4 regions of the Streptomyces sp. JK94 genome follow, and region 4 is predicted to be linked to each of the others. Evidence: riboswitches for the same ligand, from Rfam matches in the RefSeq annotation. Region 4 holds a riboswitch; each other region holds the start of a gene.
The links. Region 4 has a riboswitch for cyclic di-AMP ahead of ACVV2G_RS24335 (M23 family metallopeptidase). Riboswitches for the same ligand answer to the same signal wherever they lie in the genome.
Positions count from the first base shown of each region.

Region 1: another riboswitch for cyclic di-AMP. It lies ahead of ACVV2G_RS14900 (transglycosylase SLT domain-containing protein); the one in region 4 lies ahead of ACVV2G_RS24335 (M23 family metallopeptidase).
Region 2: another riboswitch for cyclic di-AMP. It lies ahead of ACVV2G_RS06645 (M23 family metallopeptidase); the one in region 4 lies ahead of ACVV2G_RS24335 (M23 family metallopeptidase).
Region 3: another riboswitch for cyclic di-AMP. It lies ahead of ACVV2G_RS06360 (C40 family peptidase); the one in region 4 lies ahead of ACVV2G_RS24335 (M23 family metallopeptidase).

Region 1 covers NZ_JBSICH010000015.1:88,588-95,802, forward strand. The annotation lists gene ACVV2G_RS14880 (polysaccharide deacetylase family protein) at 1-397, opposite strand, end outside; gene ACVV2G_RS14885 (glycosyltransferase family 2 protein) at 484-2,127, opposite strand; gene ACVV2G_RS14890 (GNAT family N-acetyltransferase) at 2,155-3,225, opposite strand; gene ACVV2G_RS14895 (HAD family hydrolase) at 3,505-4,314, shown strand; gene ACVV2G_RS14900 (transglycosylase SLT domain-containing protein) at 4,457-4,948, opposite strand; cyclic di-AMP (ydaO/yuaA leader) riboswitch at 4,954-5,121, opposite strand; gene ACVV2G_RS14905 (polyprenyl synthetase family protein) at 5,993-7,003, shown strand.
Region 2 covers NZ_JBSICH010000007.1:14,099-21,313, reverse strand. The annotation lists gene ACVV2G_RS06660 (dihydrofolate reductase family protein) at 1-648, shown strand, start outside; tRNA gene ACVV2G_RS06655 (tRNA-Met) at 704-777, shown strand; gene ACVV2G_RS06650 (PP2C family protein-serine/threonine phosphatase) at 943-2,130, shown strand; cyclic di-AMP (ydaO/yuaA leader) riboswitch at 2,388-2,545, shown strand; gene ACVV2G_RS06645 (M23 family metallopeptidase) at 2,556-3,590, shown strand; gene ACVV2G_RS06640 (PrsW family intramembrane metalloprotease) at 3,865-5,202, opposite strand; gene trmB (tRNA (guanosine(46)-N7)-methyltransferase TrmB) at 5,213-6,148, opposite strand; gene lhgO (L-2-hydroxyglutarate oxidase) at 6,181-7,215, opposite strand, start outside.
Region 3 covers NZ_JBSICH010000006.1:330,726-337,940, forward strand. The annotation lists gene ACVV2G_RS06350 (M23 family metallopeptidase) at 1-723, shown strand, start outside; gene pcrA (DNA helicase PcrA) at 801-3,281, opposite strand; cyclic di-AMP (ydaO/yuaA leader) riboswitch at 3,513-3,690, shown strand; gene ACVV2G_RS06360 (C40 family peptidase) at 3,698-4,912, shown strand; gene ACVV2G_RS06365 (tellurite resistance/C4-dicarboxylate transporter family protein) at 4,940-5,953, shown strand; gene ACVV2G_RS06370 (hypothetical protein) at 5,931-6,284, opposite strand; gene ACVV2G_RS06375 (C40 family peptidase) at 6,613-7,215, shown strand, end outside.
Region 4 covers NZ_JBSICH010000029.1:19,370-26,584, forward strand. The annotation lists gene hpnH (adenosyl-hopene transferase HpnH) at 1-852, shown strand, start outside; gene ACVV2G_RS24315 (aspartate aminotransferase family protein) at 1,051-2,436, shown strand; gene ACVV2G_RS24320 (helix-turn-helix domain-containing protein) at 2,599-3,249, shown strand; gene ACVV2G_RS24325 (DUF6126 family protein) at 3,246-3,368, shown strand; gene ACVV2G_RS24330 (tyrosine-protein phosphatase) at 3,378-4,175, opposite strand; cyclic di-AMP (ydaO/yuaA leader) riboswitch at 4,599-4,758, shown strand; gene ACVV2G_RS24335 (M23 family metallopeptidase) at 4,761-5,717, shown strand; gene ACVV2G_RS24340 (SGNH/GDSL hydrolase family protein) at 5,956-6,741, shown strand; gene ACVV2G_RS24345 (TetR/AcrR family transcriptional regulator) at 6,865-7,215, opposite strand, start outside.

The sequences.
Region 1 (7,215 bases), on a different contig from region 4:
TGGCCGGCAGGGTGTCGAGGGGGGCGTGGGTGACGGTGTGGCTGCCGATCTCCATGCCGGAACGTTCCAGCTCCGGCACCGCGTCCAGGGTCATCATCGGGGCGGGCGGCAGCAGACTGCGGCCGCCCGGTGTGATGGCCCCGGTGGTGAGGTAGGCGGTGGCGGGCAGCGCGCGCTCGGCCAGCGCCTCGGCGGTCGGACCGGGCAGGTCGGCGAAGCCGTCGTCGAAGGTGAGCAGCACCGGCCGGGCCGGCAGCGGCGCCCTCCCCGCCAGGTGGTCCGCGAGCACGCTGAGGGTGACGGGCGTCCGGCCGCTGTCGGCGATCGTGTCCAGGTGCGCGGCGAAGTCCCGGGGAGTGACGGTGAACTCGGCGATCCACGCGGGCGGGTCGTCCATCACCGCGTGGTAGAGGAGGACCGGGACGGGCCCGTCTCCCGGCGCCCGGCCGCCCTCCCGCGCCCCGCCCGCCCTCGCCTTCTCGTTCATCCCGCCTCCCGTGCGACCGCGCGCAGGGTACGGCGGGCGCGCAGATAGCCGACGGGTCCGTACAGCATGCCCCGGAGCTGCAACCGGGCCAGGCGGCGCGGCCAGGGATACGTACGGGAGTCGTGCCCGCCCGGAACCCCCGCCGCGGGGCCCGCGCCCGCACCCCCGCCGTGGCGACCGACGGTGACGTGGGCGCCTGTCGCTTGTGCGTCGGTGGTGCACGGGCCGGTGGCGCATGCGGCGTCGGTGGGCGGGCCGACGGCCTGTGCGTTGCCGGTGTCCGGGCCGGTGGTGTGTGTGTTGCCGGTGTCCGGGCCGGTGGCACGTGCGTCGGTGGTACATGCGGTGGCGCACGCGTCGGTGGTGCGTACGGCGGTCAGCCCCCGCGCGTGCGCCAGTCCGCCCGGCACCCGGGCGAGGAAGGCCGGCAGCAGCGAGGGCCGGTTCACCAGGATCGCCGTGAGGTACGCGGTGAGGCCCGCCCCGTAGCCGTACGCCTGGGCCTCCAGGTCCCGCCAGGTCTCCCGGTGGTGGTGCCAGACCAGTGCCGAGGGGGTATAGCGCAGCCCGTGCCCCTGGGTGAGGATCCGGACGAAGCCGTAGAGGTCGTCGCCGCCCCGTGCGCGCGTGCCCGCGCCGGTCGCCGGGTCGAAGCCGCCGACCGTCCGCAGCACCTCCGTGCGGAACGCCATGTTGGCGCCGGAGCCGAAGCGGCCGGCCGTGAACGGGAACAGCGGCTCGTCGGCGGGCGGGTGCCCGGGGTCGTACGTCCGCGGGGTGAACCCCTTCGCGAAGCCGCCGTGGCTCTCCAGCAGTACCTGGGCGGGGGTGCTCAGCCGCGCGGGCAGGATCAGGCCCGTGGTACAGCCCAGGCGCGGGTCGGTGGTGAAGGGCGCGGTCAGCTCGGTGAGCCAGCGCGGGTCGGCGACGACGTCGTCGTCGGTGAAGGCGACCACCTCACCCCGTACGGACGCGAGTCCCCGGTTGTGCGCGAGCGCGAGCCCGGGGACCGGTTCGCGGACGTACCGCACCCGCTCCCCGTACTTCCGCTCGACCAGTTCCCGGGTCTCCCCGGTCGCGGGCGCGTTGTCGACGACGAGGATCTCGAAGTCCGGGTGGTCCTGGGCGAGCAGCGAGTCCAGCGCACGGGCGAGCTGGTCCGCGCGTTCCCGGGTGGCGACCACGACACTGGCGGACGGCGGCGCGGGCAGCGGTCCGGGCGGGGGCCCGTGGGGCAGCTCCCGGGCGAGTGCCGTCAGCACCTCCGTGGGGTCGGCGCCCTCGGGCACCTCCCCGAGCAGGGTGCCGACGGGCCGACCCGACCTTCTGACCAGGAGGAACACCGCCCCGGACGTCACCGGCGCGCTGCCCGGTCCCGGCCTCAGCGCGACCCGCTCGGCCTTCTCCGTGCCCCTGGCGCTCTCCGTCCCCCTGGCGCTCTCCGTGCCTCCCGCGCTCTCCGCGTCCGGGGATGCCGCCGCGCCTTCCGCTCCGCCCGCGCCCTCCGTTCCGTCCGTCCCCTTCGTCCCCGCGGCCCCCTCGGCGACGAGATCCAGCTCGGCGACCTGTACCGGCCCGATGCTCAGGAACTCCGCTATGTCCCGCTCCGTCTTCTGCCGCGCACGCCGTGCACCGGCCATGCGCCCACCCCCTCGTGTTGCCCTGCGTCATGACCGGCGCAGCCGGGCCACGCCCCTCGACGTCCGTACCGCCAGCGACGCCAGCCGGGGCCGGCGGCGCACGAAGCCGCGCGCACGGCGGGCCGGTTCGCGGCCGAAGCGGTGCAGCGCGGCACCGGTCCCCGGGCGCGCGGCCGCTCCCTCGTACACGGGCAGTTCCCCGGTCTTCAGCGCGTCCTTGTACTCCGCCGCGCCCCGGCCCATGTCGAGCATGCCGATGCCCTCGGCGGCGGCTGCCTCGGCCATGCGCAGATGCAGGACCAGCCCCGGCGAGTACTTGGCCAGGTCCGGGTCGTACGCCGGGAACCAGCACGCCAGGACCGTCGCCGACCGCAGCCCGAAGTGGGCGGCGGCCGGCCGGCCGCCGGCGTAGAGCACGGACAGCGTGCCCGTGCACCCCGGTGCCCGGGTCCCGGCCAGCCGGGCGACCAGCCGGCTGATCCACTCCTGGGCGAACCGGTCCCGGCGCCCCGTCCTGCGGTACTGGGCCGACTTCCACTCCATCAGCGTGCGCAGCGCGGCCGGGTCACGCTCGTCGAACACGAAGCGCACGCCCCCGACCTGGCGGCCGAGTCTGCGCTCCTTGGCGAGGGTGGTCTTCAGGAACTTCGGCGACCGGGCGCGCAGCACGCTCTCGTACGCCTCGTACCCCTTCGCCACGTCGATGACGTACGTGGCGTGCTCCTCGGCGGCGGCCGGCACGAAGAGCCCCTGGTCCGCCTCCAGGTTGTCGAAGGCGAAACTCGACAGGGAGCAGGCCCGCAGCAGTCGGCGGGTGTCCGGGACGAGGCCCGGGCGCAGCACCGCTCCCTGGCAGTCCGAGACCCCGAGTCCGATCGCCCGGCCCTGGCCCAGCGGCCCGCGCTCGTACGGGAGGAAACCCGCGATGTCGCCGCCGTCGTAGACCACCGCCACCCGCGCCCGCGGCCGTACCCGGCCCACGGCGTCGGTGAACTCCGGTTCCATGAACGGATTGCGGGGCGCCGTCGACCGGGCGCGCAGCTCGCGCCAGTGCTCCCGTTCCCCCTCGCCCAGCTCCTCGGGCCTGAGCACACGCACACGTCCGCTGTTCAACCCGACCCCCCGATCAAGTCCCCTGGACAACAGGAAGGTACCCCCGGGCGCCCCCCGGCCGGTAGGTAGCGGACGATCCTGTTGCCAACCGGTGCACAGGCCTTGAAGCGGCCTTAGCCGATGATGTGCCAGGTTTCGGACACGAACGTGCGTCCTCGTGCGTACTTACGCGGTACTCGTGCGCACTCGTGCCGGACTCGCGCGTCCTCGTTCGGATGCGATCGCGGGTGAGCCGGGCAGGTGCGGTGTCCGTATTCTCTGATCATGGACCGCACCGCATATTCACTCGTCGCCACCGACCTAGACGGCACGCTGCTCCGCGGCGACGACACCGTCTCCGACCGGTCGCTGGGCGCGCTGGCACGGGTGGCCGAGGCCGGTGCGCGGCACCTGGTGGTGACCGGGAGGCCGGCGCCCCGGGTGCGGTCCCTGCTCGGCCGTCTCGGCTGCACGGGGCTCGCGGTGTGCGGACAGGGCGCGCAGGTGTACGACGCCGCCGCGCACCGGATGCTGTGGTCGGTCACCCTGGACCGGGAACTGGCGGAGACCGCGCTCGGCAAGATCGAGGCCGAGGTCGGGCAGGTGCACGCCGCCGTCGACCAGGACGGTGTCGACGGCCTCACGCTCATCGAGCCGGAGTACCTGATGCCCCACCCGACGCTGCCCGCGGTGCGGGTCGAGCGGCGCGACGAGCTGTGGAGCGCGCCGATCAGCAAGGTGCTGCTGCGCCATCCCGACCTGTCCGACGACGAGTTGGCGGCGACGGCGCGCACGGTGGTCGGCTCCCTCGCCACGGTCACGATGTCGGGGCCCGGGACGGTGGAGCTCCAGCCGTGCGGTATCACCAAGGCGACCGGTCTGGCGCTCGCCGCCGAGCACCTGGGCCTCGGCCGGCGGCGGACGATCGCCTTCGGGGACATGCCCAACGACATCCCCATGTTCCACTGGGCCGCCCACGGCGTCGCCATGGCCGACGCCCACCCCGAACTCAAGGCGGTGGCCGACGAGGTCACCCTCACGAACGAGGACGACGGCGTGGCCGTCGTCCTCGAGCGGATCTTCGGAGCCTCTTAGCAGCAGGGCTCAGTGCGGCTCTGCCGAGCCCAGCAGGCCTCTGCAGGCCTCAGCAGGGCAGCAGGACTCGGCAGGCACCGGCAGGCCTCGGCGAACCTTGGCCGGCTGCCTCGGTCCGCCGTCCCGGCGGGCGTCAGCGGGCTCAGTACGCGCCGAAGACGTTGTCCATCGAGCCGTACCGGTCGGCCGCGTAGTTGCAGGCCGCGGTGATGTTGGCGACCGGGTCGTACGGGTCCCAGGAGGTGCCGGGCACGTGGTACGCCTGGAAGGTCGGGTCGATCACCTGGAGCAGGCCCTTGGACGGGGTGCCGTTGATGGCGTTGATGTCCCAGTTGTTGATGGCGAGCGGGTTGCCGGACGACTCCCGCATGATGTTGCGGTGGATGCCCTCGTACGACCCGGGGATGCCGTGCTGCGCCATGATGTCGAGCGACTCCCGGATCCAGCCGTCGAGGGTGTCCGGGTACGTCGTCACCGCGGTGGCGGCGGTCGTGGCGGCGGCCGGGGTGGCCGCGGACGCGCTGGTGGCGCCGATGAGCGGCAGGGCGAGCACGGCGGCGCCGGTGCCGGCGACGGCGAGCTTGCGGGCGATGCGGGCGGTCCGGGTGTGACGGTTGTGACCGTTGGCAGACATGCGTGAGTCCCTCTCCTTACGCCTGCGAGGTGAGCTGTCGGGTTCGGGCGGGGAGGTGCCCGGCCGGGCCCTGACGGGCACGGCTTCACCCCGAGCCGCTCCGGTGGTGACCGGTGCGGCGACTTACCTGGGTCCCCCGCTCCTGCCTGCGAGTTTGTTGGTGGATGACTGTGCGTACGGGCGGTGGCAGGATTCGGCGTCCGCCCGACAGGCCCGGAACGTATGCGAGAGCACATGTCCGGAACAAGTGCAGGAATCACCCAACGCGCCTGTTGACCTTGGTCTGGGGGGTTTGAGGTGCTTGATCCTTTGCGGTCGCCAAGCCTCAACTGGCTTGCGGCGCAAAGGGAGGGCCTAGTCGGCGGCAGGGTTGCTCACAGGGAGGGGGAGTGAGTCAACTCACTGGCCTCGGCAAGAGCGGCAAATCGGGCATTGCTTCCAAGTGTGCGTCAATCGGCCGCGGATGGGGGTGGGGGTGGGGTGAGAGTGAGGGGTGGCGGATGGGCGGGTGGTGGCCGGGTGGGTGTGAGCGGCGGGTGCGGTCGGCCGGGTGAGGGCTGGGCGAGTGCGGCCGGGCGGGCGTGGTCGGCCGGGTGGGGGCTGGACGGGTGCGACTGGACGGGTGCGACCGGGTGGCGCCGACTGCCGTACGCGGCCTTGCCGGGGCCGCCCGGGGCCCGCTCCGTCCGGTGTTCCCGTTCGGTGTCCCCGTGTGCCGGGCGGGCATCCGTTCGGGACGGGAGGGGGGTGTGCCGGGTGGGTGACGTTCTCGGAGCGCGGGCCGTTGGGAGGAGTGATGGGATCTTCGACGGCGGCTTCCGGGCCGCCCGCACTCCGTGCCGCGGGCCTCGGGTGATGTCGATCAATATCTGCTCATATCGCCTGATCGAAATGTTGCCGCACATGATCCGATACCGACCGGCCTGTAACGGTGGGCGCTAGCGGTGATCGAAACGTGACCGGATACGCTGACTTGAGTGGTGGCAGCGACCTATCGACAAACCAGGTAATCGCCAGTGGACACCAGCAGACAGGAGACCCCTCGTGACCGTCGTCGGGCCGTTCGGGCTGAGCGTGCGGGACCAGGCTCTGGAAGCCGATGTCCAGGCCGGATTGGTTGCTGTCGAGGAAGGGTTGCTTGAGGCAACCAAAAGCGAGGTGCCCTTCATCACGGAGGCCGCCCAGCACCTGGTGCGGGCGGGGGGCAAACGGTTCCGGCCGTTGCTGGTGATGCTCGCGTCCCAGTTCGGCGACCCCTACGCCCCCGGGATCGTGCCCTCGGCGGTCGTCGTGGAGCTGACCCACCTCGCCACGCTGTACCACGACGACGTGATGGACGAGGCCACCGTGCGGCGCGGGGTGCCCAGCGCGAACACCCGCTGGGACAACTCGGTCGCGGTCCTCACCGGCGACTTCCTGTTCGCCCGCGCCTCCCAGATCCTCGCCGACCTCGGCCCCGAGGCGGTCCGCGTGCAGGCCCTGGCGTTCGAACGGCTGGTGACCGGCCAGATCCTGGAGACGGCGGGCCCGCAGGACGGACGGGACCCGGTCGACCACTACCTGGACGTGCTGGGCGGCAAGACGGGATCGTTGGTGGCGGTCTCCTGCCGGTTCGGCGCGATGATGTCCGGCGCCGACGAGACGGTCGTGGACGTGCTGACCCAGTACGGCGAGCGGCTCGGCGTCGCCTTCCAGCTCGCGGACGACGTCCTGGACATCGCCTCCGACTCGCACGAGTCGGGGAAGACGCCCGGGACCGACCTGCGCGAGGGCATCCCGACCCTCCCGGTGCTGCGGCTGCGCGAGCGGGCCGCCCGGCTGGGGCTGGCCGAGGACAACGCCCTGTGCGAGCTGCTGGACTCCGACCTGAGTGACGACGCACGGCACGCGGAGGCCCTGCGTCTGCTGCGCGCCCACCCCGCGCTGGAGCAGGCGCGACGGGACACCGTCCGGTACGCCGAGGAAGCCCGGGCGGCGCTGGCCCCGCTCAAGGAGTGCGACGCGAAGGTCGCGCTGGTGGAGCTGTGCGACGCCGTGGTGCACCGGGCGGGCTGAGCCTCCGGTGGCCGAGGTCCCGGGTCCGGCCCTCGCTCCCTGGCCGTCGCCTTCGTAGGCGCCGGGTCCCGAGCCGCGGGTGGCCTCGCCCTGGCCGAGTGCCGCCCGCCCTGCCCGCCGTCGGTTTCCCGGCCGCCTTCTCTGGCCGGCGTCCGCGCCTCGGCCGGCTCCGCGCCCAGGTCGGCGTCCGCCCCCCCCCGGGCCGGGGCCCG
Region 2 (7,215 bases), on a different contig from region 4:
CAGCTGTTGCAGCAGGAACTCGCCGACGAACTCCAGCTCGTCCTCGCGCCGCTGTTCGTGGGGGATCCGGACGCGCCCCGGCTGTTCGGACCCGGCGCCTACCAGGGCGGGCGGCTGCGGCTGGTGGAGTCGCGGCGCATCGAGGACGTGGTGCTGACGCGGTACCTGCCCACCGCCCCCGGCACCGGTGACCGCGTCACCGCCGCCGACCGGCACTGGCTGGCGCTCGCCTGCGAGCTGGCCGAGCTGTGCCCGCCGTCCGGGACGGCGTTCAGTGTGGGGGCGGTCGTGGTCGCCGCCGACGGGAGCGAGCTGGCGCGGGGGCACTCGCGGGAGGGGAGCGACCCCGTCGTGCACGCCGAGGAGGCGGCGCTCGCGAAGGCCGACCCCGCCGACCCGCGGCTCGCGACCGCCACCGTCTACAGCAGCCTGGAGCCGTGCGCCCGCCGCGCCTCCCGGCCCGCGCCCTGCGCCCGGCTGATCCTCGACGCCGGGGTACGGCGCGTGGTCACGGCCTGGCGGGAGCCGGACACCTTCGTGCCGGGGGCGGACGGCAGCGGAGTGCTCGCCGCCGGGGGCGCCGTCGTCGTCGTACTGCCCGAGTACGAGCAGCGGGCGAAGGCGCCGAACCGCCATCTGGAGGGGTAGCGGGACACGGATGTGCATTCAGCCCCCCGGATGACGTACAGTGGAGACACAACGGCGCGGGGTGGAGCAGCTCGGTAGCTCGCTGGGCTCATAACCCAGAGGTCGCAGGTTCAAATCCTGTCCCCGCTACTGAAGACCGAAGGCCGGAATCCTTGAGGATTCCGGCCTTCGGTGCGTTCACCCGGTCGGCCCTCACGGCTCGCCGCCCGCCCCCGCTCCGGGAAACCTGGAGGCGGGACGACAAACGGCGCGGACGTTCGGGGTGGCGGGAGACGAGTGGTGCGGCCAGGTGACGTGGACGACGAGGGAGCGTACGCCAGGGCCGGCGGCCGGCTCCCCGGCGATCCCGTGCCCGACCCGGGCCTCGGACACCGGGCGCAGCCGGCGCCGTCCACCGGGACCGGGCGCCGGCGGCGGATACCGTACGGGCGGACCCTGGTGCGCCTGCTCCCCGTGCTGCTGATCGTCGTCGCCGTCCTGTACGACATCTTCACCCCGAGGTACTTCACGGCCGGTCCCCTCTACACGGCCGCGCCCCTGGTCGCCGCCCCGGTCTACTCACGGCGCGGTACGGCGCTCACCGGTGTCGCCGTGGTCGCCGCCGTCGTCGGGCTGCAACTGAGCAAGGGCGTCGCCCACTACGTGGACTCCCTCACCGAACTGATCACCATCGCGACGGTCGCCGCACTCGCCGTCCTCGTCAACGCCTTCGTCCGCCGCACCGGGGAGCGCCTCGTCACCGTCCGCGAGATCGCCGAGGCCGCCCAGCGCGCCGTGCTGCCCGAGCCCGCCGACCGGATCGGCGGCTTCGAGATCGCCGCCTGCTACGAGGCCGCGCAGGCGGACGCCTTCATCGGCGGCGACCTGTACGCGGTGCAGGACAGCTCACGGGGCGTGCGGCTCATCGTCGGGGACGTGCGCGGCAAGGGCATGGGCGCGGTGGCCGCCGTCGCCGTCGTGATCGGCGCCTTCCGGGAGGCCGCCGAGCAGGAGGCGAGCCTGGAAGCGGTGGCACAGCGCCTGGAGCGGGCGCTGGCGCGCGAGGGCACCCGGCGCGGCGGGCTGGACGCCTTCGAGGGGTTCACCACCGCCGTACTCGCCGAACTCCCGCACGGCGACGGGGTCGTCCGCATCGTCAACCGCGGTCACCCGCCCCCGCTGCTGCTGTACGCCGACGGCACCCTGCGCCCGCTGCCCGCCCGGGAGTCGGCGCTGCCGCTCGGCATGGGCGAGCTGGGCGTGTGGCCCGACCGGGCGCAGGAGGACGTCTTCCCCGGCGGGGCCACCCTGCTGCTGTACACCGACGGACTGTCGGAAGCCCGGGACGCCCGGGGCGAGTTCTACGATCCGCAGGAGCGGCTGGCCGGCTGCGCCTTCCGGCATCCGGGGGAACTGCTCGACGCCCTGGCCGAGGACGTGCGCCGGCACTCCGGGGGCGGGATGGCGGACGACATGGCGCTGCTCGCCGTACGGCGTCCCTGAGACGACGACCTTGATCGTTGTCACGAGCGGTGACGTGACGACCCCCCTCCGCGTAACAACTGACACACCATCAGAAACTCGTGGCGTGAAGGGGAATACCGAGGGCGGGTCAACTCGCCCGGTTTTCACCGGTCGTGAGGTGTACGTCACGGCCGGATCCGTTAACGATCAAGAGGAACGGCTTGGAATCCGAGCCCCGCGTCTATTAACGTTCGATAACGCAGCGCGGTCGTCCCAGCCGTCACAGAAGGCGGCTCCGTGCGCACGCGCCGAATCCCGCAAGGGAACCGGGGAACCACCACATTGGGGTGAATCGGGCGTATGACGCCGTGGAGACACGGCGGGTATACGCGCGTAGGAGACCTTCCTGCTCCGAACCCGTCAGCTAACCCGGTAGGCGAAAGGAAGGAAAGGAGTACGCCCACGTGGCGTCCAACCGGCCTGCCCCCGAGGCCCCGTTCGTGCCGAGCACGCACGACACCGACACCTTCGGTCACGACCGTCACCGCACCGAAGAGGGCCCTTGGGAGGAGTGGAATCCCACCGCGGAATCCATCCGCCCCGTCCGTGGCCGGCACCGCGTGGCCAAGCAGCGCGGCGGACTCGCCCGCAGCTCCACCGTCCTCGGCGTCGGTGTCATAGCCGCCGTCGGAGCGGGCGGCATGGCCAGCGCGCAGACCGGCAAGCCGCCGGTCTCGATCTCCATGCCGGACCTGCCCAACGTCGGTTCGCTCATCGCCGACGAGGAGGAGCCGGAGCCCGAGGGCTCCGCCACCCCGCTCAGCGGCATCGGCGCGACCGCGACCGCCGACACCGCGCAGGGCACCACCGACGCCGGTGAGACGCTGCGGGCCCGGATCATGGCGCAGGCCGAGCAGCAGCAGGCCCAGGTCGAGACCAAGGCCGCGGCCGAGGCCGCGGCAGCCGCCGAGAAGAAGGCGGCGGAAGCAGCCGCCAAGGCGGAGAAGGAGGCCGAGGCCGAGGCCGCCGCCGCCAAGAAGAAGGCGGAGGAGGAGGCCGCGAAGAAGGCCGAGGCCGAGCGGCTCGCGAAGCTGGCCGAGCAGTACACGCTGCCGACCTCCTCGTACACCATCTCCTCCAGCTTCGGCCAGGCCGGCGCCTACTGGTCCTCCGGCTACCACACCGGCCTCGACTTCGCCGCCCCCACGGGCACGCTGCTCAAGGCGGTCCACAGCGGCACCATCACGTCCGCCGGCTACGAGGGCTCGTACGGCTACAAGACGGTGCTCACCCTCGACGACGGCACGGAGATCTGGTACGCCCACCAGTCGTCCATCAGCGTCAGCGTCGGCCAGAAGGTCAACACCGGTGACGTCATCGGCCGCGTCGGCGCCACCGGCAACGTCACGGGCGCCCACCTCCACATGGAGGTCCACACCGCCGACGGCGGCGGGATCGACCCGATGGCCTGGCTGCAGAGCAAGGGCCTGACCCCCTGACCGGACCCTTTCACGGCCCCAAGGGCCCCCGGCGGTCCTGACGGCGACCCCCCGACGTCAGGGCTGCCGGTTCGCGCGTGCCGCACCCGCTTCCATGCCCCTGCGGACCCGCCGCGTTCGCTGACGCGGGACGCGACTTCTCCGCGGGCCGACGGCGGCCGTGGTGACGTCGTCCTCGCCACCGGGGCCGACCGGTCCTCCGAGTACCCGGGTCCGTCCGCCCTGAACATCGAGGACGGTCGTCGGCAGCCGAGGACGCCCTGGACGCGGAGGCCTACGGCCGGTAGGGGCCGGGCGGGGCGTACGGGAGGTACTGGGGGGTGGGGTACCACGCCGGAGCCAGGGGGGCGTGGCCGTAGGGGCCGTGGCCGGGGTACGGGCCGGGGCCGTACCCGGGCGGGCGCGGCACGGGCGGTGCCGTGGCCCGGGCCGCGTGGTCCAGGGCCGGGCGGGCCGCCCCGCGCCGGTGCCACAGGGCCTCCAGCAGCTCCCGCTCCCGTACGGCGAAGTCGGCGCCCGCCCCGCCCCGGCGCCCCCGTTGCCGCAGGAACGCCAGCGAGGTCGCGTACGCCTCGTACCGGGCCACCGCCCGTGCCGCCTCCTTCCCGGCGTACCGGCGGGCGTGCCGGCGGGCGATGCGGCGGGCGCGCATCGAACCGAGCGCGTACGGCTCCGCGGGCGACAGCCACCCGGCCAGGACGTACACGGGCAGCTCGGTGCGCACGGAGCGCAGTTCGCGTTGCCGGGCCCGGATCACCAGCCAGGTCAGCAGGCCGAAGGCCGGGACCATGAACGCCGCGTACACGGCGAAGAAGCCGTACTCGCCGAAGGCGGCCGAACCGTTCCACAGCGCGTGCGTGCCCATCGCGAGCAGCAGGCCGGTCAGGGGGAGCAGGGCACGGCGTGGGCGGTCGCGGCCCGTGGTGAGCGCGGCGAGGCCGAAGCCGATGCCGGTGAGCACGGTGAAGAGCGGATGGGCGAACGGCGACATCACGATGCGGACGAAGAAGGTCGCCGCGGTGACGGACGCGATGCCGCCGCCGGTGAGCTGGTCGGTGCCGAAGGCGTTGCCCAGGTAGAGGATGTTCTCGGTGAAGGCGAACCCGGTGGCGGTGACGCCGGCTGTGACCACGCCGTCGACGATGCCGCTGAAGTCGCGCCTGCGGAAGACGAAGACCAGGAGGACGGCGGCGGCCTTGGCGGACTCCTCGACGACCGGGGCTATCACCGTGGCTCCCAGGGTGTCCGCGCCGGACGGGTCCGCGGTGGCGGTCGCTATCCATCTCGTCGCGAAGCTGTTGGCGACGATCGCGATCAGCGCCGCCGCGCAGGCGCCCCAGGCGAAGCAGAACAGCAGGTTCCGCCAGGGGCCGGGCTCGACCCGGTCCAGCCAGCGGAACGCGGCGATGAGCAGGGGCACGGGGAGGACCGCGAGGCCGAGCCCCACCAGGAACCCCTGGGTGCCGGTCTGTTCGCGCACCAGGGCCAGGATCACCAGACCCGAGAGCGCGAGCAGGGTGACCAGCGCGCCGTAGCGGACCCAGGGGTGCTGCCACCAGTGCGGACGCGGACGTGTGGGCGGACGCGTCGGGTACGGGGGACAGGTGGCCACGGCATGGACCCTAACCGGTGGGGGGCCGCCGCTCCTCGTGCCGGCCCCGGTGCCGTTCCCCGTACTGTTCCGTGTGCTGAACGCGGTGCTGTTCCGGGCGCTGGTCGCCGGGTGCCGCGGGGTGCGGCGCGAGGTGCTGTACGCGGCGGAAGAGCAGGTCGTTCACCACATGCCCCTTGTCCAGTCCCTGGCCCTCGAAACGGGTCAGCGGCCGGTGCGCGGGACGCGGCGCGAAGCCACCGTCCGGCACGGTGTTCTCGAAGCCGGGGTGCGCGGTGAGCACCTCCAGCATCTGCTCGGCGTACGGCTCCCAGTCGGTGGCGCAGTGCACGACGGCCCCCGGCGCCAGCCGCGTCGCGGCCAGGGTGAGGAACTCCGGCTGGATCAGGCGGCGCTTGTGGTGCCGCTTCTTGGGCCAGGGGTCGGGGAAGTAGACGCGCAGCCCGGCGAGGGAGCCGGGGGCGAGCATCTCGCGCAGGAGGATGATCGCGTCGCCGTTGCCCACCCGGATGTTGGACAGGCCCTGGCGCTCCGCGAGAGCCAGCAGGTTGCCCTGGCCGGGGGTGTGGACGTCCACGGCGAGGAGGTTGGTGTCCGGGTCGGCGGCGGCCATCCGGGCGGTGGCCTCGCCCATGCCGAAACCGATCTCCAGGACGACGGGGCGGTCGTTCCCGAACAGCTCGGGGAGGTCGACGACCCGCTGCCCGTCGACGTCCAGCCCCCACGTCGGCCACAGCCGCTGCAGGGCGTCCGCCTGCCCGGTGGTCACCCGGCTGCGCCGAGGCTGGAAACTCCGGATCCGCCGCTCGAAGTGCGACCCGGCCGGGTCGGCCTTCGGACCGTCCGGGAAACGGGGCTCGCCCTTGGCACGGGCGTGCCCCGGGGAGGCGCCGGCATGGGGGGCGGCTGGCTGGGGAGCGTCGGAAGCGCTGCGGAAATCAGACACAGTGCACCCGATTTTACGGTCGGTCGCCCGGGTCACGCGCCTCCGAGCACGGCCAGGGCCCTGCGGCCGACCTCCCGGCCGATCGGCAGCGCCGCCGTCGCCGCGGGGGACGGCGCGTTCAGCACGTGGACGGCGTGGGCGCCCTCGCGGATGAGGAAGTCGTCCACCAGCGTCCCGTCCGCGAGCACCGCCTGCGCCCGCACCCCGGCCGGCGCCGGCACCAGGTCGTCCTCCGTGACGCCGGGCAGCAGCCTGCGTACGGCGGTGGTGAACGCCCTTTTGGACAGTGACCGGCGCAGCTCGCCCGCTCCGTACCTCCAGTGCCGCCGGGCTATGTGCCACGAGCCCGGCCAGGCCAGCGTCCCGCCCAGCTCGCCGGGCCGCACCACGCCCCACCCGTACCCCTCCCGGGCCAGCGCCGGCACCGCGTTGGGCCCGACGTGGACGCCCCCGTCGATGCCGCGGGTCAGATGCACCCCGAGGAACGGGAACGCCGGATCCGGCACCGGATACACCAGGCCCCGCACCAGCTCGGGACGGGCCAGCTCGTAGTACTCGCCCCGGAAGGGGACGATCCGCATGCCCGGGTCGTCCCCGGTCGTCCGGGCGATCTCGTCGCAGTGCAGGCCGGCGCAGTTGACCAGGACGCGGGCCCGGAGCACGTCCCCGGAGCGGGTGCGGACGGCCACTCCGAGGCCCGGGCGCCGGTCGATGTGCCGGACCCGCGCGCCGTAGCGGATCTCGGCGCCCGAGGCCCGTGCCAGGTGCCGGGCCACGGCGACGTAGTCGCAGACGCCGGTCGTGCCGACGTGTATGGCGGCGAGGCCGCGCACCTCCGGCTCGTACGCCGGAATCTGCGCCGCGCCCAGCTCGCGGACCGGTATGCCGTTCTCCCGGCCGCGCTGCACGAGGGCGTGCAGCCGGGGCAGCTCGGAGCGGTGGGTGGCGACGATCAGCTTGCCGGTGACGGTGTGGGCGATGCCGTACTCGGCGCAGAACTTGACCATCTCGGCGGCGCCCCGCACCGCGTAGCGGGCCTTCAGGGAGCCCGGACGGTAGTAGACGCC
Region 3 (7,215 bases), on a different contig from region 4:
GTCAAGCGCTCGGCGATGATGACCATCGCCGTCCCGTCGGCCTGCGTGATGAGCGTCGCCGGTATCGCCGCCGCCTCCGTCGGTGGCCTGACCGGCGACGACGGCACGGAGACCACGGCCTCCGCGGCGGACGCGGGGGCCGCGCCGGTGAAGCCGTCCACCGCCAACAACAAGCTGGACACCCAGCTCACCAGCCTCGCCGCCGGAGCCGACGACTTCGCCGACCGGGCCAGCAGGACGCAGGAACGCATCGACCTCAAGGCCGAGCAGGCCCTGGAGAAGAGGCGGGCGGCGGAGGAGGCCGCGCGCAAGGAGCGGCTGCGCCCCAAGTTCGCGCTCCCGGTCGCGCAGCACGGACTGAGCGCGTACTACGGCCAGGCCGGCATCAACTGGATGTCCGTGCACAGCGGCATCGACTTCCCCGTCGCCTACGGCACGACGGTGGTGGCCGCGACCGACGGCACGGTCCGCACGCAGTACAACGCCGCGTACGGGAACATGATGATCCTCACCGCGAAGGACGGCACGGAGACCTGGTACTGCCACCTCTCCGGTTACCAGGTACCCTCCGGTTCGACGGTCAAAGCAGGCGAAGCGATCGCGTCCTCCGGCGACTCGGGCAACTCGACCGGACCGCATCTGCACTTCGAGGTGCGCCCCTCGGGCGGCTCGGCGATCGACCCGCTCTCGTGGCTGCGCAGCCACGGCCTCGATCCGCAGTGACGGAGTAACGTCTCAGCAGCCCGCATGAGCCCCGTCGGCCGACGGGGCTCATGCCGTTGCGCGCCCTCGACGGTCCGTCAGAGCTTCTCCACCGGCGCGTACCGCAGGAGCAGCCGCTTCGGCTTGGGCTCCCCGAAGTCGATCGTCGCCTCGGCGTTGCCCCCCGTGCCCTTGACCGCGACCACCGTGCCGAGCCCGAACTGGTCGTGCGTGACCCGGTCGCCCACGGCCAGCGAGACCGTCGGCTTCTCGGCGGTCCGTCGCGTGGCGAAGCCGGAGGCACCGGACGCCGACGAGCGGGACCGGGACGAGGACAGCGAGGCCGCCACCCCCGACACGGGCGCGGCGGACGCGGGCCCGTTCGCCCCGGTCCGCTTCCACTCCAGGTGAGGGGTCGGGATCTCCTCCAGGAAGCGCGAGGGCGGGTTGTACGACGGCTGCCCCCAGGCGCTGCGCAGTGTCGACCGGGTCAGGTACAGCCGCTCCCGGGCGCGCGTGATGCCGACGTACGCCAGGCGCCGCTCCTCCTCCAGCTCCTTGGCCTGGCCGAGGGCGCGCATGTGCGGGAAGACGCCGTCCTCCATGCCGGTGAGGAAGACCACCGGGAACTCCAGGCCCTTGGCGGTGTGCAGGGTCATCAGGGTGACGACGCCGCCGCCGTCCTCCTCGTCCGGGATCTGGTCGGAGTCCGCGACCAGCGCCACCTTCTCCAGGAAGTCGGCCAGGGTCCCGGTCTCCTCGCCCTCGGCCCGCTCCTGCTCGAACTCCAGGGCGACGGCGGCGAGTTCCTGGAGGTTCTCGATCCGGGTCTCGTCCTGCGGGTCGGTGGAGGCCTGCAACTCGGCGAGGTACCCGGTGCGTTCGAGGATCGCCTCCAGGACGGTCGCCGGTCCGGCGCCGGACTCGACGATCGTACGGAGGTCCTCCATGAGGGCGTTGAACCGCTTGACGGCGTTCGCGGAGCGCGCGGCCATGCCGTACGCCTCGTCGACGCGTTTGAGTGCCTGCGGGAAGCTGATCCTCTCCCGCTGGGAGAGGGCGTCGATCATGGCCTCGGCGCGGTCGCCGATGCCCCGCTTGGGGACGTTGAGGATCCGCCGCAGCGGCACCGAGTCCTCGGGGTTGGCCAGCACCCGCAGGTAGGCCAGGACGTCCCGGACCTCCTTGCGCTCGTAGAAGCGGACGCCGCCGACGACCTTGTAGGGCAGGCCGACGCGGATGAAGACCTCCTCGAAGACGCGGGACTGGGCGTTGGTGCGGTAGAAGACGGCGACGTCGCCGGCCTTCGCCTCGCCCGCGTCCGTGAGGCGGTCTATCTCGTCGGCGACGAACTGGGCCTCGTCGTGCTCGGTGTCGGCGACGTAGCCGGTGATCCGCGCACCCTCGCCCTGGTTGGTCCACAGGTTCTTGGGACGGCGGGACTCGTTGCGCTCGATGACCGCGTTGGCGGCGCTGAGGATGGTCTGGGTGGAGCGGTAGTTCTGCTCCAGGAGGATCGTCGTGGCGTCCGGGTAGTCCTCCTCGAACTGGAGGATGTTGCGGATGGTGGCGCCGCGGAAGGCGTAGATCGACTGGTCGGCGTCGCCCACCACGCACAGCTCGGCGGGCGGGACCTCGGCCTCGGGCGGTACGTCGACGGGGTGCTCGGTGGTGCCGACCAGCTCGCGGACCAGGGAGTACTGGGCGTGGTTGGTGTCCTGGTACTCGTCGACCAGGACGTGCCGGAAGCGGCGGCGGTAGTGCTCGGCGACGTCCGGGAAGGCGCGGAGCAGGTTGACCGTCGTCATGATCAGGTCGTCGAAGTCGAGGGCGTTGGCCTCGCGCAGCCGCGACTGGTAGAGCGCGTACGCCTGGGCGAGCGTCTTCTCGAAGCCGTCGTTCGCCTGGGCGGCGAAGTCCTCCTCGTCGATCAGCTCGTTCTTCAGGTTCGAGATCTTGGCGCTGAAGGACTTCGGCGGGAACTTCTTCGGGTCGAGATCGAGGTCCCGGCAGACCAGGGCCATCAGGCGCTTGGAGTCGGCGGCGTCGTAGATCGAGAACGACGACGTGAAACCGAGCCTCTTCGACTCCCGGCGCAGGATGCGGACGCAGGCGCTGTGGAAGGTCATCACCCACATCGCGTTCGCGCGCGGGCCGACGAGCTGCTCGACGCGCTCCTTCATCTCGCCGGCGGCCTTGTTGGTGAAGGTGATCGCGAGGATCTGGCCGGGGTGGACGCTCCGCTCGGCCAGCAGGTGGGCGATGCGGTGGGTGAGGACGCGGGTCTTGCCGGACCCGGCGCCGGCCACGATGAGCAGTGGGGTGCCGGAGTGGACGACGGCGGCGCGCTGGTTCTCGTTCAGTCCCTCCAGGAGCGCGGCCGGGTCCAGGGCGGGGCGCGGGGCGCCGTCCCGGTAGTGGGTGTCGCGGTCCGGAGGCGTGTCGAACTTCCCGGCGAACAGATCGTGCGGCACCGCTTCCGGTGCGTGATCGTCCTCGGGCGGGGGCGGGGGCTCCTCCTCGTGACCGCGGGGGGTCTGGAGGCTCGCCAGGAAGCTGTCGTCAAAGAGGCTGCTCATCGCTCTCCGAGTCTAGGGCGCCCCACCGACAACCCGGCGCCACCCCGGAAAACGGCCGGTATCCCGGCTTCGGGCACGCCCTGCTGCGGGTCCTCGCACCAAGAGTGACGCCCGCACCGGAGGTCACGAAAATGTATCGGGCATATCACCCACCAACCTTCACAGCGGCCTCACGAGTTGGCTACGGTGCGGGCAGGCCGCACGGCCCCCTCCGGCGAACGTCGCCGGGCCGCGCGGCCTCCGCCGAGTCCGGCGTGCCCGCACGGCGCCCGGAGCCGGGGACCCAACCGAGCACCTTGGGGTGAATCGGCCGAACGCCCCCGACGGGGCGGACCCGCCGTAGGGCAACCCTTCCGAACCACCGCCCGAACCCGACAGCTAACCCGGTAGGCGGACGGTTGGAAGGAGTCGCCTCCTTGGCGTCGCACCGCAAGTCGCGTCCCACGGGTACGCGCGTCGCAGGCATACGGACCCCGGCCCTCGCCACGGCGGCCATCACCTCGGTGGCCCTGCTGTCCCAGACGGCCACCGCCGCCCCGTCGGACGACGGCAGGCCGAGCCTCGAAGAGGTCGAGAAGAAGGTCGACGACCTGTACCGCCAGGCGGGGTCGGCGACCGAGAAGTACAACGCGGCCAAGGAGAAGACGTCCAAGCAGCGCAAGCGCGTGGACACCCTCCTCGACGACGTCGCGAAGCGCACCCAGCGGCTCAACGAGGCGCGCGAGGAGCTGGGGTCCTTCGCCGCCGCCCAGTACCGCACGGGCTCCGCGATCCCGGAGACCGCGACCTTCCTGCTCGCGGACTCGCCGCAGGACTACGTCGACCGCGACCACCTGCTGGGCAGGCTCACCGACCGCCAGAAGGACGCGGTCGACGACTACGTCACCCAGCAGTCCGAGACGATGCAGAAGCGCCGCGAGGCCACCGAGAGCCTCGCGACGCTCACCGAGTCGCAGAACGACCTGCAGACGGCCAAGGCCACCGTCCAGCGGAAGCTCTCCACCGCGCGCGAGCTGCTGTCGGAGCTGACCGCCGAGGAGAAGGCCCGGCTCGCCGCGATCGAGAGGAAGAAGCAGGAGGAGGCCGCCCGCAAGGCCGCGGAGCTCGCGAGAGAGCAGGCCGAGGAGCGGGAACGGCAGGAACGGGCCGCCCAGCGGGAAAGCGGCACCGCCTCCGGTTCGTCGGGCTCCTCCGCCTCCGGCTCCTCCGGCTCGTCGGGGTCCTCCGGCGGCACCGGTACGTCGGATGCCACCCCGCCTGACGCCTCGTACGGCACCAAGGCCGAGAAGGCACTCGCCTTCGCCCGCGCCCAGATCGGCAAGCCGTACGTGTGGGGCGCCGCGGGCCCCGGCTCCTACGACTGCTCGGGCCTCACCCAGGCCGCCTGGAAGGCCGCGGACGTGACGCTGCCGCGTACCACCTACGACCAGGTGAACGCCGGCACGACCGTCCCGGTCTCCCAGGCGCAACCCGGCGACCTGGTCTTCTTCTACGACAACCTCGGCCACGTCGGCCTCTACATCGGCAACGGCATGATGATCCACGCCCCGAAGCCGGGCGCGTACGTCCGTGAGGAGTCGATCTTCTACGACGGCGAGTCGTCGGTCCACAGCGTGGTGCGCCCGGCCTGAGCCGCACGGCTCTCTAGCATCGGGCGCATGTCATCGGGCACCACCCCCCACCCTCTGCGCGCCTGGTGGGCGCAGCGTCCGCCGGCGGCCGGGGCCGCGGTGATGGCGACCGGCATCCTGTCGATCGGCCTGCACCTGACGGGCCACCAGCTCCTGTCCCGCGTCACCCTGGTCCTGGCCTGCGCGGCCTGGCTGACCCTGGCGGCGAACTTCGGCCACCTGCTGCTGGTCGAGCGCACGCGGTGGGTGACGCGGGCGGGGACGCCGGGCGCGCTCACCGCCGTCGCCGCGACGACCGTGCTCGGCACCCGCCTCTCCCTGCTCGGTTGGCCCGTCCCGGCGGCGGCCCTGCTGGTGCTGGCGGTACTGCTGTGGCCGGTTCTGCTGCTGGTGGTCGTACGGCGCCGGGGGCGCCGGATGCCGGGGGCGGTGTTCCTGGGCTGCGTGGCCACGGAGGGGCTCGCCGTGCTCGGCGCCACGCTCGCCGCCGCCACCTCGGCGCCCTGGCTGGCGTACGCGTCCCTGGTGCCGTTCTGGCTGGGGATCGTGCTGTACCTGATCGCGCTGTTCCGCTTCGACCTGCGGCAGGTGGCCCGGGGGAACGGGGACCACTGGCTGGCGGGCGGCGCGCTCGCCATCTCCGCGCTCGCCGGTGCCCAGCTGCTCGCGGCGGCCGGGACCGGCATGTACATGTGGAACGAGGACGACAGCGCCGTCCTGCACGACCTGACCGTCTTCCTGCTGGCCCTGGACCTGGCCTGGTACGCCGTGCTCCTCGCCGCCGAGATCGCCTGGCCCCGGGTCCGCTACGACGTGCGCCGCTGGTCGACCGCCTTTCCCCTCGGCATGACGGCGGCGGCGACCCTGTCCGTCGCCGCCGCCGTCGACGTCCCGTGGCTGGACGCCCCCGGTCGGGTGCTGCTGTGGATCGCGGTGGCCGCGTGGCTGGCGGTCGGGGCCGGGGCGGTCGTCCAGGCCCGGGCGGGGCTGCGGCCGGCGGGCGCGGACGGCGGGGAACTCAGGTCCACAGCACCGCGATGAAGACGTTCACGACGGTCAGCAGGCCCACCAGGCCGAACAGCGGTTTCTCCACCTTCTGGTCGTCGCGCTTCACGTAGACCAGGCCGAGGATCACGATCAGCACGGCGAGCTTCACGCCGATCTTGATGTTGTCGACGGAGTGGTCCTGGGCCTGGTGGAGACCGACCAGGGCCACTCCGGTCACCAGCATCGTCAGCGCCCCGTGCAGCATCGCCGGGATGAAGCGGGCCGTGCCCCGGCCCATCGCCTTCATCTGGGTCAGGAAGCCTCCGAGGAGCGCCGCGATACCGATGATGTGGAGACCGACGAAGAGGTGGATGAGTACGTCCATGAGGCCGGAGCCTAGCTACGGGCCCGGACACCCGCCGACACCGGACCGGCGGATGCGGGACGGGGCGGGGCCGTCCTCGCCGCACAGGCGCGCCGCATAACACCTCAGGCGCCTCCCCCGCCCCTGGAACGGCGTATCGGTCATCACTCTGCGTGAAGCAGACGGCCATGCGGGGGTTCCGCGGTCACGTAAGGCCATCGACTGGTCCGGTACCGACAGTTCCGCGCAACTCGGCGCCGTCGCTGCGCGCGCCCGCCTACCGTCCTCCCCGAGTGACCGGAACCGGCCGGCACGAGCGGATGACGAGTGCGGAAGGACGTGGGCTCCAGTGGCAGCGCACCGCAGGCCACGGCAGCAGCGCCCGGCGGGCGGCGGGGCGGCCCGCACGGCCGCCACGATCGCCCTGGCGGGCGCGGCCACCGCGACGGGCCTGGGCGGCGGGACCGGGCACGCCGATCCGCAGCCGGCACCGGCGCAGGTCAAGGCCAGGGTGGACGAGCTGTACCGGCAGGCGGAGGTCGCCACCGAGAAGTACAACGGCGTGCAGGAGAGGGCCGACGCCGCCGAGCGGCGCCTGGAGGATCTGCGGGACGAGGTCGCCCGCAAGGAGGACCGGCTGAACTCGGCGCGTGAGGCGCTGGGTTCGGTAGCCGCGGCCCAGTACCGCAGCGGCGGCCTCGACCCGGGTCTGCAACTCGCGCTCTCCGCCGACCCCGACCGGTATCTCGACGGCGCCGCCTTCGTCGCACGGGCGGGCAGCCGGCAGTCGGCCACCGTGGCCCTGGTGCGCGAGGAGCTGCGGGACGTGGAGCAGTTGCGCGCCGCCGCACGCGTCGAGGTGACCTCGCTGACGTCGCGGAGGGCCGAGCTGAAGCGTCACCGCGCGACCGTCACCGGCAAGCTGGAGGCGGCCCGCCGCCTGCTGTCCGGG
Region 4 (7,215 bases):
CGCATGCCGGTCGCGCAGGCGGTCGGGGCGGTGCTCGAATCGGGTGCGCCGATGGTGTCCATCGCCGGCGGTGAGCCGCTGATGCACCCCCAGATCGACGAGATCGTCAGACAGCTGACGGCCAAGCGGAAATACGTCTTCCTGTGCACCAACGCCCTGCTCATGCGCAAGAAGATGGACAGGTTCAAGCCCTCGCCCTACTTCGCCTTCGCGGTGCACATCGACGGGCTGCGCGAGCGCCACGACGAGTCCGTGGCGAAGGAGGGTGTGTTCGACGAGGCCGTGGAGGCCATCAGGGAGGCCAAGCGGCGCGGTTTCCGGGTGACCACCAACTCGACCTTCTTCAACACCGACACCCCGCAGACCATCGTCGAGGTCCTCGACTACCTCAACGACGACCTCCAGGTCGACGAGATGATGATCTCGCCCGCCTACGCCTACGAGAAGGCGCCCGACCAGGAGCACTTCCTCGGCGTGGAGCAGACCCGCGAGCTGTTCAAGAAGGCCTTCTCGGGCGGCAACCGGGCCCGCTGGCGGCTCAACCACTCCCCGCTGTTCCTCGACTTCCTCGAGGGCAAGGTGGACTTCCCCTGCACCGCGTGGGCGATCCCGAACTACTCCCTCTTCGGCTGGCAGCGCCCCTGCTACCTGATGAGCGACGGGTACGTCCCGACGTACCGGGAGCTGGTCGAGGAGACCGACTGGGACAAGTACGGCCGCGGCAAGGACCCGCGCTGCGCCAACTGCATGGCGCACTGCGGCTACGAGCCCACCGCCGTCCTGGCCACGATGGGCTCGCTCAAGGAGTCCCTGCGCGCCCTGCGCGAGACCGTCTCCTCGAACCGGGAGTGACGGCGTGACCGCCGTCCCACCGGGCGTCCCCGAGGTGTCCGGTCCGGGCGAGGCCCGCGAGGCCGGCCCCGGGCTCACCCCGGCCGGCATCGCCGGCCGGATCGGCGCGGGCCCGGCCCTCACGGCCGTGTCCGCACGACGCGCCGCAGACCCCTCGGAGACGGACGGACCGTCATGCCGGTGCAAGGGAGGAGCTGAATGACCGAGGAGTTCGACCTCGCCGCACTGCTGGCCGAGCGCGGAGCCGAACGGTACGAGCTGCACGCCCGGCACCTCAACCACCAACTGCCCCGCGTGCTGCGCACGATCGGCTTCGACAAGGTCTACGAGCGGGCCGAGGGCGCGCACTTCTGGGACGCGGAAGGCAACGACTACCTGGACATGCTCGCCGGGTTCGCGGTGATGGGCCTGGGGCGCCACCACCCCGTCGTCCGCAAGGCCCTGCACGATGTCCTCGACGCCTCGCTGGCCGACCTCACCCGCTTCGACTGCCCGCCGCTGCCCGGGCTGCTGGCCGAGCGGCTGCTCTCCTACAGCCCCCACCTGGACCGGGTTTTCTTCGGCAACAGCGGCACGGAGGCGGTGGAGACCGCGCTGAAGTTCGCCCGGTGCGCGACCGGCAGGCCGCGCGTCCTGTACTGCTCGCACGCCTTCCACGGGCTGACCACCGGTTCGCTGTCCGTCAACGGCGAGGACGGCTTCCGCGACGGCTTCGCTCCCCTGCTGCCCGACACGGCGGTCCCGCTCGGCGACCTGGACGCCCTGGCGCGGGAGCTGAAGAGGGGAGACGTGGCCGCGCTGATCGTGGAGCCGATCCAGGGCAAGGGCGTGCACGAGGCCCCGCCCGGCTACCTGCGCGCCGCACAGGAACTGCTGCACCGGCACAAGGCGCTCCTGATCGCCGACGAGGTGCAGACGGGCCTGGGCCGGACCGGGACGTTCTACGCCTTCCAGCACGAGGACGGGGTCGAGCCCGACCTGGTGTGCGTGGCCAAGGCCCTGTCGGGCGGTTACGTGCCGGTCGGGGCCACGCTGGGCAAGGACTGGATCTTCCAGAAGGTCTACTCCTCGATGGACCGCGTGCAGGTCCACTCGGCGAGCTTCGGGGCCAACGCGCAGGCCATGGCGGCCGGGCTCGCGGTGCTCTCGGTGATGGAGAACGAGGAGATCGTGGCGAACGCCGCCGCGGTCGGGGAACGGCTGAAGTCGCGGCTGGCGGAGCTGGTGGACCGCTATGAGCTGCTCGCCGACGTGCGGGGCCGGGGGCTGATGATCGGCATCGAGTTCGGCCGCCCCACGTCACTGAAGCTACGCAGCCGCTGGACGATGCTGCAGGCGGCGCGGAAGGGGCTGTTCGCCCAGATGGTGGTGGTGCCGCTGCTGCAGCGGCACCGGATCCTGACGCAGGTGTCCGGCGATCACCTGGAAGTGATCAAACTGATCCCGCCGCTGATCATCGACACCTCGGACGCGGACCGGTTCGTCGACGCCTTCACGGAGGTGATGGACGACGCGCACCACGGCGGTGGCCTGCTGTGGGACTTCGGCAAGAACCTGGTCAGGCAGGCGGTGGCCAACCGGTAGCGACGGCCGACGATCGTCTGCGCGTCGTGCGGGGCTCCTGTCCCGCCCGTCCCGCCCGTCCCGTCCTGCCCCTTCCGTCCGGTTCCCCGGCCTCCGGGATACGGCCTTTGCCTCAGAGGCAATACTCTTGCCGCAGGGGCAAGTTTCCGGCTGAATGGAGGCATGACCTCCCGCGAGACCGAACCACCGTCGCCTCCCGCGGCGGCGGACGCGGTGCCCGTCGTGGCGCCGCGGCTGCGTGACCTGCGGCGCGGGGCCGCCCTCACCCTGGAGGCGGCGGCCCGCGCCGCCGGGTTGTCGCCGGCCCACCTCTCCCGGCTGGAGACCGCACAGCGCCAGCCCTCGCTGCCGATGCTGCTCTCCCTCGCCCGTGTCTACGGCACGACCGTCTCGGAACTGCTCGGCGAGACCGCCGGGGGCCGGGACGCCGTCGTGCGTGCCGACGCCATGGAGCCGACGTTCGCGGGCGGCTGGACGTACTGGCAGGCCGGTGGCGCCGGCCGCGGTATGCAGGCCCTGCGGGTCCGTGTGCCGCACGGCACGCAGGGGGACATCGTGCGGGTGCACCCCGGCGAGGAGTGGCTCCACGTGCTGCGGGGCCGGCTGCGGCTGCGCCTCGGGGACACCGTGCACCGGCTCGGTCCGGGCGACAGCGCGCACTTCGACTCGCTGACCCCGCACCGGATCGCCGCCCGGGACGCCGACGGGGTCGAGCTCCTCTTCGTCCACACCCTGCTGCAGAGCCCGACGGCGGCGCTGTGCCTGGGGCCGGCCGCCGGGCCGGCCCACCCCGACCCGGGAGAGACGTCATGAACATGCAGGACAAGTTCCCGCGCGCCGTGTGGGTGCGGCTCTTCATCTACCTCGTCGTGGGGCACCTCTTCGCGGGTTTCATCTACCTGCTCTTCGAGGTGGGGGCCAACAGCAGGTGAGCGTACGCCTCAGTCGAGCATCCGCTCGCGCAGCCGCTCCCGGGTCGCCGGAGTGATCCGCAGCCCCTTCTCCAGGTAGGCGTCGACTCCTCCCCAGGTCTGCTCGACGGTCTCGAAGGCCGCCGCGAGGTACTCGGCGCGCGCGTCGAACAGGGGACTGAGCAGCTCCATGACCTCGGGGGAGTAGGCGGAGGCGGCGGAGCCGCTGCGGCGCACCTTGTAGCGGCGGTGCGTGGCGTTCGACTTCAGGTAGTCCTCGACGACGGCCTCACGCTCGACGCCGAGGGCGAGAAGGGTGATCGCGACCGACAGGCCCGCGCGGTCCTTGCCGGCCGCGCAGTGCATCAGGGCGGGGACGCTGTCCTCGGCGAGCGCGTGCAGCACCCGCGAGTGCTCCGCCGTGCGCTCCGTGATGATCAGGCGGTAGGAGCCGATCATGCGGTCGGCGGCCTTGCCGTCGGCCAGGATCGCGCGCAGCTGGTCCAGGTCGCCGTCGCGGACCATCTTCCAGAACTCGGCGCCGTCGGCCGGGTCGCTCAGCGGCAGGTTCACATTGCGTACGCCCGGCAGCTCGACGTCCGGGCCCTCGAGCTTCTGGTCGGCCGCGTTGCGGAAGTCGAAGATCGTGTGCAGGCCCAGCGAGGCCAGGAACGCGGCGTCCTCACCGGTGGCGTGCGCCAGGTGCCCGCTGCGGAACAGCACCCCCGGTCGCACCCGCCGTCCGTCCACGGTCGGCAGTCCGCCCACGTCACGGAAGTTGCGCACGCCGGCCAGCTCGGGTTCGGTCGACGGGACCTGCTGCGTCACGGGGACTCCTCCCACTCCGCCCCGTCGGCGCTGCTCGCCGACGGGCACCACTCGACGATACGGCACGGTCCGGGGCCCTCGGCGGCACGGACCTCCGACTCCGAGGCATCTGGGTCATCCGTCCGATATGGCGCCTTCGTTACAACTCGCCCTGGTGTAAGAGGCGCTGGCGGGACGGCGCGTGAGCAGCGTCATATCGGTGACGGTGCGTTGTCCGTCATGTTCACGTAATCCAACCGGTTTTCAAGGACGTTTGCCCGAAACGGAGCTTCGGGAATCGACGGAGGGTGACCGGTGATTCCCGTAAAGGACCGGTAGGAACACCCGTCCGCGGAACCCCTCGCTTGTCCGTGTGCGTCCTGGTCGCTTACGTTCACCACCGATCCGGGCGGACGCCTAATCCTGCCGCCGACCGGAGCCAGCACTCATCCACCACCCGTACACGGCAGGAGCGGGGGACCCACAGGTACAACTGCCTGTTCCGGTTCCCGGAACGGCTTGGGGTTAAGCCGCGTCTCGGCGCGGCCGGGCATCTCCAGCTCGCACCCGACAGCTCACCTCGCAGGCGCCGGAGAGGACATCACCATGCCCGCGAAGGGTAAGCACCGCCGTACCAGGACCATGCGCCTGACCCGCACCATCGCCGTCGCCGGAACCGGTGGCGCCGCGCTCGCGCTGCCGCTGATGGGCGCCGCCGGGGCCCACGCCGCTCCCGCGCAGTCCGTTTCCGAGCAGGCCGTGCGGTCCGCCGCGACGTCGGCCGAGAAGGCCGCCGGCACCGCGAAGAGCGAGCAGTCGCGGACGTACACCGTGCAGAGCGGTGACTACCTCTCGAAGATCGCCGACGACCAGGACGTCGACGGCGGCTGGAAGAAGCTCTACGCCGACAACCGCGAGGCCGTCGGTTCGGACCCGTCGCTGATCCACCCAGGGCTGAAGCTCGCGATCGGTGGACAGGCCGCCAAGTCGTCGGCCCCGTCCTCCTCCGCCGCCGAGGCCGAGAAGCCGGCCGCCGAGAAGGCCGCGCCGGCCGAGAAGTCCTCGGGCGACGCGAAGACCTCCTCCTCGGGCTCCTCAAGTTCCTCGGACTCCTCGGACTCCTCGAACACGAGCGCCCGGTCCGCCGGCACCAGCAGCGGCTACACGTCCCCCGTCCCCGGCGGCAGCGTCGGCACCCCGTACCACCAGACCGGCAGCATGTGGTCCAGCGGCTACCACACCGGCACGGACTTCGTCGTCCCGACCGGCACCTCGCTCAAGGCCGTCGGCGCGGGCACCGTCGTCTCCGCCGGCTGGGGCGGCGCGTACGGCAACCAGGTCGTCGTCCAGCTCGCCGACGGCTACTACGCCCAGTACGCCCACCTCTCCTCGCTCTCCGTCTCCGCGGGCCAGTCCGTGACGGCGGGCCAGCAGGTCGGCCTCTCGGGCGCCACCGGCAACGTGACCGGTCCGCACCTGCACTTCGAGATCCGCACCACCGCGGACTACGGCTCGGACGTGGACCCGATCGCCTACCTGCGTTCGCACGGCGTCTCCCTCTGACGAGGACGCTGGCGCGGCCTCGCGCCGCCGAAGGCCGGACCCCGATCCCCGGGTCCGGCCTTCGGCGCGTTCCGGCCCCGGGGAACGTCCCGGCCTTCGGCGTATTCCTGGATCGGCGAACACGTCGGGCGTGGTGTTTCTCACCGCCCGTCAACCCTTTCCTACGGTCGCGTAGGCCACATTCCAGGGTGAATCATGGGCCGATGTGGCAGACGATTCGAAGAGTGACAGCAGAGCAGTGATCGGGTCGTACGTGGCGGTGGGGGACAGCTTCACCGAAGGCGTCGGTGACCGGGGCCCCGACGGGTCGTTCGTCGGCTGGGCCGACCGGTTCGCCGTACTGCTGGCGGACCGGCGCCCCGAGGGCGACTTCACCTACACGAACCTCGCCGTACGCGGCAGGCTGCTCGACCGGATCGTGGCGGAGCAGGTGCCGCGAGCCGTCGAACTCGCGCCGGACCTGGTCTCGTTCTGCGCGGGCGGCAACGACATCATCCGGCCCGGCACCGACCCCGACGAGGTGGCCGAGCGGTTCGAGCGGGCGGTGGCCGCGCTGACCGCCGCGGCCGGCACCGTGCTCGTGACGACCGGCTTCGACACCCGCGGGGTGCCCGTCCTCAGGCGTCTGCGCGGCAAGATCGCCACGTACAACGGGCACGTGCGGGCCGTCGCCGACCGCTACGGCTGCCCCGTGCTCGACCTGTGGTCGCTCAGGACCGTGCAGGACCGCAGGGCCTGGGACGCCGACCGGCTGCACCTGTCACCGGAGGGACACACGCGCGTGGCGCTGCGCGCGGGCCAGGTCCTCGGCCTGCCCGTCCCGGCCGACCCGGACCAGCCCTGGCCGCCGCTGCCGCCCCGCGGCACCCTGGACGTCCGGCGCGACGACGTGCAGTGGGCCCGGGAGTTCCTGGTGCCGTGGATCGGGCGCCGGCTGCGCGGCGAGTCCTCGGGCGACCACGTGATCGCCAAGGGGACGCTGTCGCCGGACGACATCAGGGGGCGGATCGCGACGGTGGCCTGACGGCGGGGAACGGCGGCCGGGCCGCCGGCCGCCGTTCGCTCCACGAGCGTGCGCGGGGCGCCGGGCACGGCGTGCGGGGCGCCGGGTACGGCGTACGGCGTGTCGGGTACGGGGCGGGCAGGGCTAACGACGGGGCGCCGTCAACGCCTCCCGCTCGAGGCCCAGTTCGCGGGCGAGTGCCTCGTCCATCCACCTCTGGGCCCGGACCCGAGACACCGTGCCCCCGTACGACGTCAGTTGTACGGCCAGCCCGTCGAGCAGCGCGGTCAGGCGCAGTGCCGCCTCCTCGGGCGCGGAGCACCGGAACTCCCCGGCGGCCACGCCTTCGGCGATGACCTCGGCGATCGACGCCTTCCACTGGCGGTCCAGTTCCCGCGCGACCTCCCGCAGCGCGGGCTCGCGCAGCGCCACCGCCCAGCCCTCGATCCACAGCCGCCAGCCCTTGGCCTGTCCGGTCGGGGCGTACCACCGCAC